3 regions of the Variovorax xiamenensis genome follow, and region 2 is predicted to be linked to each of the others. Evidence: predicted binding sites of a transcription regulator. Region 2 holds the regulator's gene; each other region holds the start of a gene.
The links. Region 2 encodes sigma-54, which starts transcription at its own class of promoters, with help from an activator protein. Its sites were predicted from a motif close to TGGCANGNAANCTGCTTT; they were not measured.

Region 1 (5,010 bases), 3.4 Mb from region 2:
AGTGGTTGCCGCCGCCGGTGCCGGTGTGGCGTCCGTCGGTCATGAACTTCTCGGCCGACAGGCGGGTTTCGAACGCGGCGTTGTAGAGGAACTCGGTGTGGTCGACCAGTTCCTTCCAGTTGTGCGCGGGATGGATGTTGACCTCGATCACGCCCGGGTCGGGCGTGACCTGCAGCAGCTTCAGGCGCGGGTCGCGCGGCGGCGGATAGCCTTCCATCACGATGCGCACGCCCAGGTCGCGCGCGGTGGCTTCCACGGCCGCGACGAGGTCGAGATAGTCCTCCAGGCGGGCCAGCGGCGGCATGAAGACGTAGAGCACGCCCGAGGCGTTGCCCTTCTTCTCGGCTGCGGGGCCGTTGGCGCGGCGCGGGTCGCGCACTTCGACGCACAGCGCGGTGCGGGTGATCCAGTGGGCCGATTCGCCGCGCAGGGGCTGGCGGGTGGTGGTGGAGCCGGTGGAGTCGTTGTCGTCCGCGCCGTCGCCTTCGCCGTCGCTCGCGGCGCCCGGCGTCTGCATGCGCAGCGAGGAGGGCACGACCGGCGGCGTGCCGAAGGCATAGGGCACGGAACCGAGGTCGGCCCCTGCGCCGCCCGCTTCACCCGTGCTGCTCGCGCCGCCCGTGCCAACGGCGTAGCGCGCGCGATAGTCGGCTCCGCTCGGCAGCGCGCCGCGCGGCGCGTTCGGGTCGCGCTCGATCATGTAGGGGTAGTCACCCTTGCTGGCCCACGGCTGCGAGTCGAGCGGCAGGCGGTAGCCCATGGGCGAGTCGCCCGGGATCAGGTAGAGCCGGTCGTCGCGCAGGAACCAGGGGCCGGTCTTCCAGGCCGGGCCCGAGAGCGCGGGAGCGTCTCCGGTCGCGTTGCCGGGCTCGATGGGCAGCATGTAGCCGATCACCGCGTCGAGCTTCTGCGTGAACACGCGGCGCAGGCGCACGCGCTCGAGCTCGTCGTCGAGCTTCGAGTCGAAGGGATCGACGTTGACCGGCAGGCGGCGTTCGCGCCAGAGGTAGTAGTAGATGTCCTCGTAGCCCGGCTGGATGTAGCGCTCGGTGAGGCCCAGCTTGTGCGCGAGCAGGTTCGTGAAGCGGCGCGCGTCCTCGCTCGTGTAGTGCGTGGGAAAGCGCTCGTCGGCGAACAGGTCGGGGTCGTGCCACAGCGGCTGGCCGTCGGCGCGCCAGAAGATCGACAGCGCCCAGCGCGGCAGCTGCTCGCCCGGATACCACTTGCCCTGGCCGAAGTGCAGAAAGCCGCCCTTGCCGTATTCGGCGCGCAGCTTGTGCACGAGTTCGGTGGCGTAGCCGCGCTTGGTGGGGCCGAGCGCGTCGGTGTTCCACTCGGGCGCGTCGCGGTCGGTGGTGGCCACGTAGGTGGGCTCGCCGCCCATGGTCAGGCGCACGTCGCCGGCCTTCAGGCGCGCATCGACCGCTTCGCCCAGCGCCAGCACCTCGGCCCACTGGTCTTCGGTGTAGGGCTTGGTCACGCGCGGCGACTCGTAGATGCGCGTGACCTTCATGTCGTGGCCGAACTCGACCTCGGATTCGTCGACACCGCCCTCGATGGGCGCGGCGCTCGAAGGCGTCGGCGTGCAGGCCAGCGGGATGTGGCCCTCGCCTGCCAGCAGGCCCGAGGTGGCGTCGAGGCCGATCCATCCGGCGCCGGGCAGGAACACCTCGCACCAGGCGTGCAGGTCGGTGAAGTCGACCGTGGTGCCGCTTGGGCCGTCGAGCGCTTTCACGTCGGGCGTGAGCTGGATCAGGTAGCCCGAGACGAAGCGCGCGGCCAGCCCGCAGTGGCGCAGCAACTGCACCAGCAGCCAGCCCGAGTCGCGGCAGGAGCCGCTGCCGTTGGCCAGCGTTTCTTCCGGCGTCTGCACGCCGGGCTCCATGCGGATCAGGTAGTTGACGTCCTTCTGGACCTGCTGGTTGATGCCGACCAGGAAGTCGATGGTGCGCTGCTCCTTGTGGTCGATCTTGTCGAGGTAGGCCTGCAGCAGCGGCGTGACCGGGTCGGCCACGAGGTAGGGGGCGAGCTCCTCGGCCTGCGAGGGCTTGTACTTGAACGGGAAGTTCTCCGCCTGGGGCTCGAGGAAGAAGTCGAAGGGGTTGTAGACCGCCATCTCGACCACGAGGTCGACCGTGACCTTGAACTCGCGCGTCTTCTCGGGAAACACGAGCCGCGCCTGGTAGTTGGCGAACGGGTCCTGCATCCAGTTGACGAAGTGTTCGGCTGGCTCGACCCGCAGCGAGTAGGAGATGACGTTGCTGCGGCAATGCGGCGCGGGCCGCAGGCGCACGACCTGCGGGCCCAGCTGCACCAGGCGGTCGTACTTGTAGTGGGTGACGTGGTGGAGCGCGGCGTGAATTGACATGCGTTTTTGTGTGCAGTGCTGGCAGATTGCATCGAGAAGATGTCTCTGGTGAGACGCATACTAGCCGAGATGCTTAGCAATTAACGCGCCACTGAGCGCGAGTTTGGGGAGGGTTTGCATCATGGATTCGGGAGTTGTCCGATGACGCGGTTTCGTGCGTCCGAGCGGGCCGTGGGCGGCGCCGGAGCGTTCGCCGCATTGGGTGGTTCGCTGCTGGGCGCCGCCCTGCAACTGCAGCAGCCGATGCTCTGGCCGGCGTGGGCCTATGCCGGCTTGCTGGGCATCGGCATGGCCGGCATGTGGTGGCGGCGCATGCCCGGCAGGACGCTCCTGCTGATCGCCCTGGTGTGCGCAGCGATGGCCGGCGCGGGGCTCGCGGGATGGCGCGCGGTGGTCTATGCGAAAGGCGCGCTCGATCCGGCGCTCGAAGGGCTCGACCTGCGCGTCACGGGCGTCGTGTCGGAGATGCCCCAGCGCAACGAGGCCGGCACGCGCTTCACCCTGGATGTCGAATCCGCGCAATGGACCGACCCGGACCTGCCGGGCCGGCCCGCCGTACCCGATCGCATCGCGCTCGGCTGGTATGCGGAGGGCTCCAGCCTCTGGAGCCGCACGCCGCCGGCCGTCGTTGCCGGCGCGTCCCCGCATGCGGGCGAGCGTTGGAGCCTTGCGGTGCGTCTCAAGGCGCCACATGGCAGCCGCAACCCCCACGGTTTCGACAGCGAACTCTGGATGTGGGAACAGGGCCTGCAGGCCAGCGGCCATGTGCGAACCGGCGCGCGCGACACTGCGCCCGTGCTGCTCGGCACCACCTGGCGGCACCCCATCGAGCGCGCCCGTGAATCGGTGCGCGATGCCGTCTTCGAGCGCGTGCCCGATCGCGCGCAGGCGGGCGTGATCGCCGCCCTGGTCACCGGCGACCAGAACGCCATCGACCGGGCAGGCTGGGACGTGTTCCGTGCCACGGGCGTGGCGCACCTGATGTCGATCTCGGGCCTGCACGTCACGATGTTCGCGTGGCTCGCCGCGCATGTCGTTGGCCTGCTCTGGAGACGAAGCACGCGGTTGATGCTGTGGCTGCCCGCGCAGCAGGCGGCGCTGGTCGGCGGCGTGCTGCTGGCCACGCTCTATGCGCTTTTCAGCGGCTGGGGCGTGCCTTCGCAGCGCACGGTCTGGATGCTGGCGACGGTCGCTTTGCTGCGCCTCTCCGGACGGCGCTGGCCCTGGCCGAACGTGTGGCTGCTGACGGCGGCCGTGGTGGTGGCGCTCGATCCGTGGGCCCCGATGCAGGCGGGCTTCTGGCTGAGCTTCGTGGCGGTGGGCGTGCTCTTCGCGAGCGACGCCGCGGCGCCGGGCGAGCAGCAGGGCGGCGCGGCCTTTCGCCTGCTGCGCTTCTTCCGCGAGCAATGGACCATCACGCTGGCGATCACGCCGCTGAGCCTGCTGCTGTTCCAGCAGGTGTCGCTGATCGGCCTGCTGGCCAATGCGGTGGCCATACCCTGGGTCACGCTCGTGATCACGCCGCTGGCCATGTTCGGCATGGTCGTGCCGCCGTCGTGGGACCTGGCGGCCATGGCCGTGCAGGCGCTGGGGCTGTTGCTGCAGTGGCTGGCCGGGCTGCCGCATGCCACGCTGTCGATGGCCGCGCCGCCCTGGTGGCTCGCCGCCTGCGGCGTGGGCGGCGGCGCGTTGCTGGTCATGCGGCTGCCTTGGCCGATGCGCGGTCTCGGCGTTCCGCTGCTCCTGCCCGTGCTGCTGTGGCAGGCGCCCCGGCCTCCGGCCGGCGAGTTCGAACTGCTCGCCGCTGACATCGGCCAGGGCAACGCGGTGCTCGTGCGTACCGCCACGCACAGCCTGCTCTACGACGCCGGCCCGCGCTACAGCCTCGAAAGCGATGCGGGCCACCGCGTGCTCGTGCCGCTGCTGCGGGCGTACGGCGAGCAGCTGGACACGCTGGTGGTGAGCCATCGCGACACCGATCACACCGGCGGCGCGCCGGCGGTGCTCGCGATGCAGCCCGAAGCTGCGCTGCTGAGCTCCATCGAGGCCGCGCACCCGCTGCAGGCGATGCGCGCGGCAAGGCGCTGCGAGGCGGGGCAGTCGTGGAGCTGGGACGGCGTGCGCTTCGAGGTGCTGCATCCCTTCGAGAGCGACTACCGCAGTTTCAGCAAACCCAACGCCGTGTCGTGCGTGCTGCGCATCGACAACGGGCGCGCGGCGGCGCTGCTGGCAGGCGACATCGAGCGGCTGCAGGAGACGGCGCTCGTCATGCGCACGCCGCAGTTGCTGCGCGCCGATGTGCTGCTGGCGCCGCATCATGGGAGCAAGACTTCGTCGGGCGCGGCGTTCCTCGATGCGGTGCAGCCTCGCATCGCCCTCGTGCAGGCGGGATACCGCAACCGCTTCGGCCATCCGGCGCAGGAGGTGGCGACGCGCTACCGCGAGCGCGGCGTGGCACTGATCGAGAACACCCGCTGCGGCGCCGCGCACTGGAGCAGCCTGCGTCCGGCCGACGTGGCCTGCGAGCGCGAGCGCCGCGCCCGGTACTGGCAGCACCGCCCATCCTTGGGCGGGCCGCCGGATTCCTGAAATGTGAATTAGTTGTCAAAAGTAGCTTGAAAGTACTCATCGAATTGAATCTG
Region 2 (5,010 bases):
GACAACGTCAAGTTCATCCGCAACGCGACCATGCGCCGGCTGCTGGGCGCCACCCCGAACGACGAGAGCCAGGGCGCGCTGATCGTCTACGACCAGAGCAATGACACCTACACCGTCAACGGTTCCACCGTGCCGCCGAACACCGCCGTGAACGCCTCGGCCCCGGGCGGACGCGTCAGGACCATCCTCACCCCCAAGGCCGCCACCGCCCCGGCTGCCGGCGCCTCGGCCCCGGCCGGTGCGAAGGCACCGCCGCCGGCTCCCACCCCGGCGCCCGGCAAGGGCCTGCGCCAGAGCACCACGCTCGGCAGTGACCAGGGAGACACGCGCAAGTGATCGAATCCGCAGGAACGCAGGACGCCAACGGCGCACCGGGCAGCCGCCTGGTCGCGCGCGGCCTGAAGAAGAGCTACGGCAGCCGCACGGTCGTCAAGGACGTCTCGCTCGACGTGCAGAAGGGCGAAGTCGTCGGGCTGCTCGGGCCGAACGGCGCCGGCAAGACCACCTCGTTCTACATGATCGTGGGCCTGGTGCGCGCCGACGCCGGCGACATCACCATCGACGGCGAGCCGATCGCCCACATGCCGATCCACCGCCGCGCCCGCATGGGCCTGAGCTACCTGCCGCAGGAAGCCTCGATCTTCCGCAAGCTCACGGTCGAGGAAAACGTGCGCGCCGTGCTCGAGCTCCAGAGCGAGCCCGACGCGAACGGCAAGATGGTGGCCCTGTCGAAGGAGCACATCGAGGAGCGCCTGACCGACCTGCTGGCCGACCTGCGCGTCGACCACCTGCGCGATTCGCCTGCGCTGGCGCTGTCGGGCGGCGAGCGCCGCCGCGTCGAGATCGCGCGCGCGCTGGCCACGCAGCCGCGCTTCATCCTGCTGGACGAGCCCTTCGCCGGCATCGACCCCATCGCGGTGATCGAGATCCAGCGGATCATCAGCTTCCTGAAGGAGCGCGGCATCGGCGTGCTCATCACCGACCACAACGTGCGCGAGACGCTGGGCATCTGCGACCACGCCTTCATCATCAGCGACGGGCACGTGCTGGCACAAGGCACGCCTTCGGAGATCGTCGACAACGCCGAGGTACGCAGGGTGTACCTGGGCGAGCACTTCCGCATGTAAGGGGCGGGGGCGGTTTCCACCATGAAGCAAGGGCTGTCCCTTCGCGTTTCGCAGCATCTGGCACTCACGCCGCAGCTGCAGCAGTCGATCAGGCTGCTCCAACTCTCCACGCTCGAGCTGAGCCAGGAGGTGGAGCAGATGCTCGACGAGAACCCCTTTCTCGAGCGCACCGCCGAGGAAGCCGTGCGCGAGGAATTCGGGCTCGAGACGGCGGACGCTCCGATCCCGCGCGACGACGGCGGTGACGGTGGCGAGGGCGGCGAAAGCGACTTCGCGCCCACGGCGCCCGGCCCGGCCGCCACGACCTCTTCCGAAACCAGCTCCACCGCGGCCGCCGACTCCGACGGCCCCGCCGCCGAAATCGCCGAGCGCGAGCCCGACTGGGAAGGCGATGGCACCGTCGACATGGCGCCCGACGACAGCGAATGGGGCGGCGACGCCCCGGCGCGCCAGAACAACGCCGGCGACGACGATCGCGCCGATGCCACCGAGCTCGCGCGCAGCCAGGAGTCGCTGCAGTCCTTCCTGCACCGCCAGGCGCTGAGCCTGCGGCTGAGCGAGAACGACAGCGCCGCGCTGCGCTTTCTCATCGAATCGCTCAACGACGACGGCTACCTCGAAGACTCGCTGCCCGCGCTCGCCTCGGGCCTGGCCGGCGACGACAACGACCAGTTCGACGACCTCGTGCACCACTTCCAGGTGGCGCTCGGCCTGCTGCAGAGCCTGGAGCCCGCCGGTGTCGGCGCGCGCGACCTGGGCGAATGCCTGAGCATCCAGCTGCGCGCCATGGCCAGCGACGACGAGACCGAGGAAGAAGAGCAGGTCCGCAAGACCGCCATCGCCATCTGCAAGCAGCCGATGGAGCTGCTCGCGCGCCGCGACTTCAAGCGCCTTGCCACGCTCACCCGCAGCAACGAGGAGCTGGTGCGCTCGGCGCTGCAGGTCATCGCGCGGCTGGAGCCCAAGCCGGGCCGCAGCTTCGTCGACGTCGAGCGCAACATCATCATTCCCGACGTGATCGTCACCAAGACGGGGCGCGGCACGAACGTGAAGTTCCGCGTCATGCTCAACCCCGAGGTCATGCCGCGCCTGCGCGTGCACGACATCTACGCCGGCGCGCTCAAGTCGCACAAGGGCGAGGGCAGCCAGGCGCTGTCGCAGCGGCTGCAGGAGGCGCGCTGGTTCATCAAGAACATCCAGCAGCGCTTCGACACCATCCTGCGCGTGAGCAACGCCATCGTCGAGCGGCAGAAGAGCTACTTCGTGCACGGCGAGCTGGCCATGCGTCCGCTGGTGCTGCGCGAGATCGCCGACGAGCTGGGCCTGCACGAATCGACCATCTCGCGCGTGACCACCGCCAAGTACATGGCCACGCCCTTCGGCACGGTCGAGCTCAAGTACTTCTTCGGCTCGGCGCTGGGCACCGAGACCGGCGGCAACGCATCGAGCACCGCGGTGCGCGCGCTCATCAAGCAGTTCGTCGGCTCCGAGAGCGTGAAGAAGCCGCTGTCGGACAGCCAGATCTCCGAGATGCTGAAGGAGCAGGGCATCGAGTGCGCGCGCCGCACCGTCGCCAAGTACCGCGAGGCGCTGCGCATCGCGCCCGCCAATCTTCGCAAGGCCCTGTAGAAAGACACCGCCGATGAACCGAGGCCTGATGTCGCGCTGTGGGCATTGGGTCTTCGCCATGGTGGCGGTGCTGCTGCTCGCAGGCTGCGCCACGCTGCCCGACGAGGCACCGCGCACACCCACCAAGGCCATGGCCGTCTCGGCCGACACCGCGCTCGGCAAGATCGCGCTGGCTTCCCAGCCCGACCCCGACCTCAGCGGTTTCCGCCTGATGCCCGGCGGCGACTTCGCCTTCGACACCCGCATCCAGCTGGCCCGCCGCGCGCAGCGCACGCTCGACGTGCAGTACTACCAGATCGAGAACGACGAGACCGGCCGCTACCTGCTGCGCACCCTGCGCGACGCCGCCCAGCGCGGCGTGCGCGTGCGGCTGCTGATGGACGACCTCTACACCTCCGGCGAAGACGAGCTGCTGCTCGGCCTCGCCGCCACGCCCAACGTGGAGCTGCGGCTGTTCAACCCCTTTCCGGCCGGGCGCGGCAGCCTGCTGAAGCGCTTCACCGCCTCGCTCTTCGACTTCAGCCGCGTCAATCGCCGCATGCACAACAAGCTCTTCATCGCCGACGGCGCGATGGCGGTGGCTGGCGGGCGCAACATCGGCAACCAGTACTTCAGGCGCACCGCGGGCGAGAACTTCATCGACCTCGACACCTTCGTCACCGGCGCGCTCATCCCGCGCCTGGGCAGCCTCTTCGACCAGTACTGGAACAGCGTCTACGTGCGGCCGATCCAGTCGGTGGCCGGCAGCAGTCTCTCGCGCGAGGAGCTGCAGAAGCGCTTCGAGCTCGCCACCGGCCCCGACACCACGCCGCCGCCGCCGAAGCCCGCGCCCAACGACCTGCTCGGCTACAGCCCGATGGCGGAAGACCTCGACGCCGGCAAGCTCGGCCTGATCTGGACCACCGCCGAGGCGTATGCCGATTCGCCCGAGCGCGTGATCGGCAAGACAGCTTCCTACGGCGGCGTGCCGCTGCTCGACGTGGACAGCGTGCGCTACAACGTGGTCGAGCAGATGCGCCGCGCCCGCTCCGAGGTGACCATCGTCTCGCCCTACCTGATCCCCGGCGCCTCGGGGCTGGAGGTGATGCGCGAGATCCGCGGGCGCAACGTGAAGATCAGCGTGGTCACCAACTCGCTGGCCGCCACCGACGAGCCGCTGGTGCACACCGCCTACCGCCGCTACCGCCCCGACATGCTGAAGCTGGGCGCCGACCTCTACGAGCTGAGCACCACGCGCACGCGCAGCAGCGTGCGGCTGGGCCTCTTCGGCACCTCGGTGGGCCGGCTGCATGCCAAGTCGGCGGTGATCGACCAGCGCATTCTTTTCGTCGGCTCGATGAATTTCGACCCGCGCTCCGAAACGCACAACACCGAGATCGGCCTCTTCATCCGCAGCCCCGAGATGGCGCAGCAGGCGCTGAAGCTCATCGACGTGCTCAAGCAGCAGGGCGCCTACAGGCTGCGCTTTGCCGAAGGCAGCAACGAGTCGCGCATCGAGTGGGTGAGCGACGACGCCGGCAAGCTCACCGTGCTGAGCGAGGAGCCCGACTCCCGCTTCTGGGACCGGACCATGCTCGAGATACTGGCGCCGCTGACGCCCGAGAGCCTGCTCTAGGGCGAATCGACATTCAAACGTGGCCGCGAAGGACGAATGCCGGGCGCAGTGCAAGGCGCGGGGAGCGCCGCGTAGCTCGGCTACGCAAGCGAGCCGCAACGCCGCAATGCGCCCGGCATTCGTCCTTCCCTTCGGGTTGGCCCGCCTTGCACCCGCCTGCTTTGTCGGCCGGCTTGACCAGAGATGACTCTGGCCTGCGCCGCCCTGCGCACATCCGGGTGCAAGGCGAGCCAACGCGGCCACGTTTGAATGTCGATTCGCCCTAGGTGCCGCGCACGGCCGACCACACGAGCCGCAGCCCGAGCAGCCCCATCACGCCGCCCGCAGCGCGGTCGATCCAGACCTTGTAGCGCAGGTAGGCCGAGCGCGGCGCCGCCGACGACAGCGCCAGCGCGACGATCGAATACCAGCCCGTCTCGATGCAGAAGATGACCGCCGGCACGGCCAGCGCCAGCACCAGCGGCACCTCGCGCGGCAGGAAGGCCGCGAAGATGCTGGCGTAGACCACCGCCGTCTTCGGGTTGCTCACCTGCGTGGCCAGGCCCAGCAGGAAGGTGCGTTTGCTCCGACCCTGCGGACGCTGCGAAGGGTCAGTGGCCTCCTGCGCCACTGCCAGCGGCTGTCGCGCGCCGCGCCAGA
Region 3 (5,010 bases), 2.0 Mb from region 2:
CGCCGCCGCGGTGGCCGAAGAGTTGCCCTGCAGCACGATGCGCGCGCCGTCGTCCAGCGCGGCGCGCAGCGCGGAAAGCGCTTCCTCGTTCTGTCCCTTGCTGTCGTAGCGGTCGAGCTGCAGGGGCCGCGCGCCTCCGGGAACACCAGGCAGCTTGACGCCGCCACGCGCATTCACGCGCTCCACCGCCCACAGCAGGTTGCGGAACACGGCCTCGCCGGTGTTGGCGAAGGGCCCGCTCATGCTTTCGATGAGGGCAAGGCGAATGGGCGTAGGAGGCGTCTGCGCAAGCGCCGCGAAGGGCCTCGCGCATAGCGCCAGCGCCGCGAATTTCAAGGCCTCGCGACGCAAATTAAAGGGGGGATTCATTGTCTTGAAACGCGTGCCGCTGCGCCTAGATGAGGTCTCAAGCGGCACTCACGATGGAACGGCCGCGCAGTGTAAGGGACACACATTCCTTGTCCCCATTGTGTTCATTCAGGAGTTCTTCACCATGTTTTTCGCCCCTACCCTTCGCACCGCCCGCTTCGCACCCCGTGCCTATGACCGCGCATTCGAGCGCTTCGCCGCGGAGGCCTTCGCAGGCACCCGCCGCTCGCCGCTCGTGGAGCAGGACGAAAAGAGCTGGACCCTCTCGCTCGACGTGCCGGGCTTCGCTCGTGAAGACCTCGCGATCAGCATCGAAGGCGCCGTGCTGCGCATCGAGAGCAAGGCCGAAGCCAAGCGCCAGTTCAAGGCCGCCTATGAGCTGCCGCAGGACATCGACGTGGCCGCCAGCGAAGCGAAGCTCGAGAACGGCGTGCTCACGCTGAAGCTCGGCAAGCTGGTGCCGGTGAGCCAGGCCACCCAGTTGCAAATCAACTAATCGGCCCTATGCCCACAAGAGGAAAATGTTAGTAAGACCCCGTTTTTGACATTAAACGAGCACCTTATTCACAATAGCGCTGGATTAACGTCACATCATGTGACGTTTTTTTAGAACTTTCTTCTTCGTGGGCGTCTTGTAAACGCACTGATTTCCCGACGGTGCGGTTCGGGTGCCCCCTCAAGGCACCATGAATACACATCTCCAGCCCGCAAATCCCGACGAACAATCCGACACGCTCCTGGTGTTCCTGCCAGGCGCGTACCTCAAGCCCGACGAGTTCGAGCGCGAAGGATTCATCGCCGCCGTGCGCGAACGCCACCTGGCGGCCGACGCACTGCTGGTGGACGCGGACGTCTCCTACTACTACGAGCAGACCCTCAGCGACCGCCTGCACACCGAGGTCATCGAGCCGCAGCGCGCCAAGGGCTACAAGTCGATCTGGCTCGTGGGCATTTCCATCGGCGGCTTCGGCGCGCTGATCCACGAACTGGCGCGGCCGGGTTCGGTGGACGGCATCGTGGCGCTCGCGCCCTACCTCGGGCGCCGGGTGCTCGGCGCGGAAATCAAGAAGGCCGGCGGCCTGCGCACCTGGCAGGCGCCCACCGGACCGCAGCCCGACGAAGAGCCGGACCGCAAGCTCTGGCCCTTCTTCCAGCAGTACCTGTCGGCCAAGCCGTCGAAGAACCTGCCGCGGCTGTACCTGGGCTTCGGGCTGGACGACCGCTTCGCCAGCAACCACAAGCTGCTGGCCGACGCCCTGCCGCCGGAGCAGGTCTTCACGATCGAGGGCGGCCACGACTGGCCGCAATGGCGCCAGCTATGGCGCAATGTGCTGGACGTGTTGCCGCTGCCGGCCGTCGGCCGGTCGTCGAAGCAAACGATTACGCAGTCTCAGGTAGCGACAGCGAAGCCATGGGCCATCGCGGCCTGACGTCGAAGGCATAGCGCTCGCTTGCCTGCGACAGCCCCGACTGCAGGCGCATCGCGGCGGCCATGGCGATCATGGCGCCGTTGTCGGTGCACAGGTGCAGCTCGGGGTAGTGCACCCGCACCTTGCGCTTCGCGCACGCGGCATTCAGCTGCTCGCGCAGGCTCCTGTTGGCCCCCACGCCGCCCGCCACCACCAGCCGCTTGAGCCCGGTCTGGTCGAGCGCCGAGAGCGATTTCTTCAGCAGCACCTCGACGATGGCCGCCTGCGTGGATGCAGCCAGATCCGCCTTGCGGGCCTCGAGTTCGTCGCCCAGCTTCTTGGCCTGCGTGAGCACGGCCGTCTTCAGGCCGGCAAAGGAGAAGTCGAGATCGCCGCTGTGCAGCAGCGGCCGCGGCAGCTTGAAGGCCGCGGCATCGCCGCCTTCCGCCAGCTTCGCGAGCCATGGGCCGCCTGGGTACGGAAGCCCCATGAGCTTGGCGCTCTTGTCGAAGGCCTCGCCGGCCGCGTCGTCGATGGTCTCGCCGAGCAGCTCGTAGCGCCCCACGCCATCCACCCGCATCAGCTGCGTGTGGCCGCCCGACACCAGCAGCGCGACGAACGGAAACTCCGGCGGATCGGCGCTCAGGAACGGCGACAGCAGATGCCCTTCGAGGTGATGCACCCCCAGCACCGGCTTGCCCAGCGCCACGCCCAGCGCGCAGGCCACGCCCGCGCCCACCAGCAGTGCGCCCGCCAGGCCCGGCCCGCGCGTGTAGGCCACCACGTCGATCTCGTCCAGCGAACGGCCGGCTTCGGCCATGACCGTCTCGGTCAGCGGCAGCACGCGGCGGATGTGGTCGCGGCTGGCCAGTTCGGGCACCACGCCGCCGTAGGCCTGGTGCATGGCGATCTGGCTGTGCAACGCGTGCGAACGCAGCACCGGCAGCGCGTCGCCTTGCGACTCGACCAGCGCCACGCCGGTTTCATCGCAGGATGATTCGATTCCCAACAAGAGCATGCCGCCGAGTGTAGGCGGCACCTCCCGGCCGGCGCCCGGGAAGGGGCAAACGGTGCCGCGTTCCGCCTCCTTGAGGCACGGATGTTGCAGTGACCGGACACAGAGCCCCGCGCCCCACGCCATGAAATCCGGACTGAGCTTCCTCATCGCCGCCCGCCGCTGCGAAATCGACGAGCTGGACCGGCTCGCCCGCACGAGCGAGCTGGTGGGCCTGATCGGCCGGCTGGTCCACGCGCTGCAGCGCGAGCGCGGCATGTCGAACATGTTCCTCACCTCGCGCGGCGGCCGTTTCGCCGAACAGCGCTGCCCGCAGATCGCCGAATGCATGGTGCTCGAGCAGGAGGTGCGCGCCGGTTTCGACCAGCTCGAGGCCGACAACTACCACCGCGGCGCCGACGCCGGCAACAACGCGCGCCTCTTCAGCCGCATCGCCTGGGTGCTTCCGGGCCTCGATGCCCTGCCCGCCCTGCGCCGCCGCATCGATGCGCAGGAGCTGAAGCCGGCCCAGTCCACCGCCGCCTTCGCCAAGCTGGTCGCAGGGCTGCTCTCGGTGGTGTTCGAAGCGGCCGACGGCGCCACCGACCCCGAGATCTCGCGCCTGCTGGTCGCGATGTTCAACTTCATGCAGGGCAAGGAGTTCGCAGGCCAGGAGCGCGCATTCGGCGCCGCCGCGCTCGCGCTGGGCCGCAGCGACGAGGCGCAGCGCCTGCAGTGGCTGCACCTGATCGAATCGCAGGAGCGCTGCTTCCAGGTGTTCACCGACTTTTCGGGCGAGGCGGTGCTCGCGCTCTGGCGCGACAGCCAGCCCGATGCGGACGTCGCCGAGCTCGAGCGCATCCGCCGGCGCGGCGGCATCGCGGCGCCGGCCGACGTGCCGCTGAGCCAGGACTGGTTCGACTGCTGCACCCGCCGCATCGACGCCATGAAGACCGTCGAGGACCGCCTGGCCGCCGACCTGCGCGCGCTCTGCGAGCACAAGACCGCGCAGGCGCGCAGCGAGCTGCGCGAATACCGCCGGCTGCTCGACACGCTCACGCCGCAGGCCGGCGCCCTCTTCTTCGACGACGCCGACGCGCAGGCAGCCGCGCCCGCCCAGTTCGGGCGCCACCTGGAGCGCTCGGTGCTCGACATGGTCCGGGAGCAGTCGCAGCGGCTGCAGGCCATGAGCGACGAGCTCGAGACCGTGCGCGCCTCGCTCAACGAACGCAAGATCGTCGAGCGCGCCAAGGGCCTGCTGATGGCGCACCGCCGCCTCAGCGAGGAAGAAGCCCACAAGATGCTGCGCCAGACCGCCATGAACCAGAAGCGCAGGCTGGTGGACGTGGCCGAGTCGATGCTCGCGATGGCCGACTACCTGCCCATGCTCGATCGCGCACCGCCGCGCTGAGGCAGCCGCGGCGGGCACGGCCGTTCAACTTGGTGCACTGCACAACAACCGTGCCATCTCCTGCAGTCGGCCTGATCGGTCCGATCGGCCCGATTGGAGCTTCACCCGCGACGGCCCGCCGCATGCAGCTACTTTCCTGATAGCAGGCCCTGCCTGCAAAGGCTGGCACACCGCTTGCAAGCGAAAGTTTCGCAGGCCCCCAAAGGCCTTCAGGCAGGGCGGCACCCAACGGCGGGTGTCTCCCCACCGAACCGGACAAAGGCGTCCCCATCCCGCAAGGGCTCGTTTTCGAGCAGCCCGTGCGTGGTGCGGACGCCTTTTCGTTTTTGTCTTTCTTCCTTGTCGTTTGTTCGTCTTCAACCGGAGCCCCGCCCCATGACCGACCTGCTCAAAACCCGCCTCAGCCGACGCCGCGTCCTGCAAGCCGCAGCCATCGGCGCCGTGGGCATCGATCCCGCCCTGCGCGCGGCCGTCTGGGCCCAGGGCTCGGACAAGCCCGAGAAGGAAGAAGTGAAGATCGGCTTTATCCCGCTGACCGACTGCGCCAGCGTGGTGATGGCCTCGGTGCTGGGCATCGACAAGAAATACGGCGTGAAGATCGTGCCCAGCAAGGAAGCCAGCTGGGCCGGCGTGCGCGACAAGCTGGCCAACGGCGAGCTCGATTTCGCCCACGTGCTCTACGGCCTGGTCTACGGCATGCACCTGGGCCTGAGCGGCCCGAAGAAGGACATGGCCGTGCTCATGACCCTGAACAACAACGGCCAGGCCATCACGCTGTCGAAGAAGCTCGCCGACAAGGGCGCGGTCGATGCCGCATCGCTCGCCAA

Region 1: the regulator sigma-54 is predicted to act here: its motif matches at 2,442-2,459, upstream of SFB74_RS20805 (DUF2126 domain-containing protein).
Region 3: the regulator sigma-54 is predicted to act here: its motif matches at 2,870-2,887, upstream of SFB74_RS12000 (nitrate- and nitrite sensing domain-containing protein).

The regions. Positions count from the first base shown of each region.
Region 1 covers NZ_CP139038.1:4,566,877-4,571,886, reverse strand. Annotated here, with positions in the region: gene SFB74_RS20805 (DUF2126 domain-containing protein) at 1-2,368, opposite strand, end outside; gene SFB74_RS20800 (DNA internalization-related competence protein ComEC/Rec2) at 2,510-4,957, shown strand.
Region 2 covers NZ_CP139038.1:749,865-754,874, forward strand. Annotated here, with positions in the region: gene lptA (lipopolysaccharide transport periplasmic protein LptA) at 1-336, shown strand, start outside; gene lptB (LPS export ABC transporter ATP-binding protein) at 333-1,127, shown strand; gene rpoN (RNA polymerase factor sigma-54) at 1,149-2,756, shown strand; gene SFB74_RS03285 (phospholipase D family protein) at 2,770-4,371, shown strand; gene SFB74_RS03290 (LysE family translocator) at 4,634-5,010, opposite strand, start outside.
Region 3 covers NZ_CP139038.1:2,703,341-2,708,350, reverse strand. Annotated here, with positions in the region: gene SFB74_RS12020 (branched-chain amino acid ABC transporter substrate-binding protein) at 1-369, opposite strand, end outside; gene SFB74_RS12015 (Hsp20/alpha crystallin family protein) at 494-865, shown strand; gene SFB74_RS12010 (alpha/beta fold hydrolase) at 1,056-1,799, shown strand; gene tsaD (tRNA (adenosine(37)-N6)-threonylcarbamoyltransferase complex transferase subunit TsaD) at 1,750-2,796, opposite strand; gene SFB74_RS12000 (nitrate- and nitrite sensing domain-containing protein) at 2,918-4,183, shown strand; gene SFB74_RS11995 (CmpA/NrtA family ABC transporter substrate-binding protein) at 4,559-5,010, shown strand, end outside.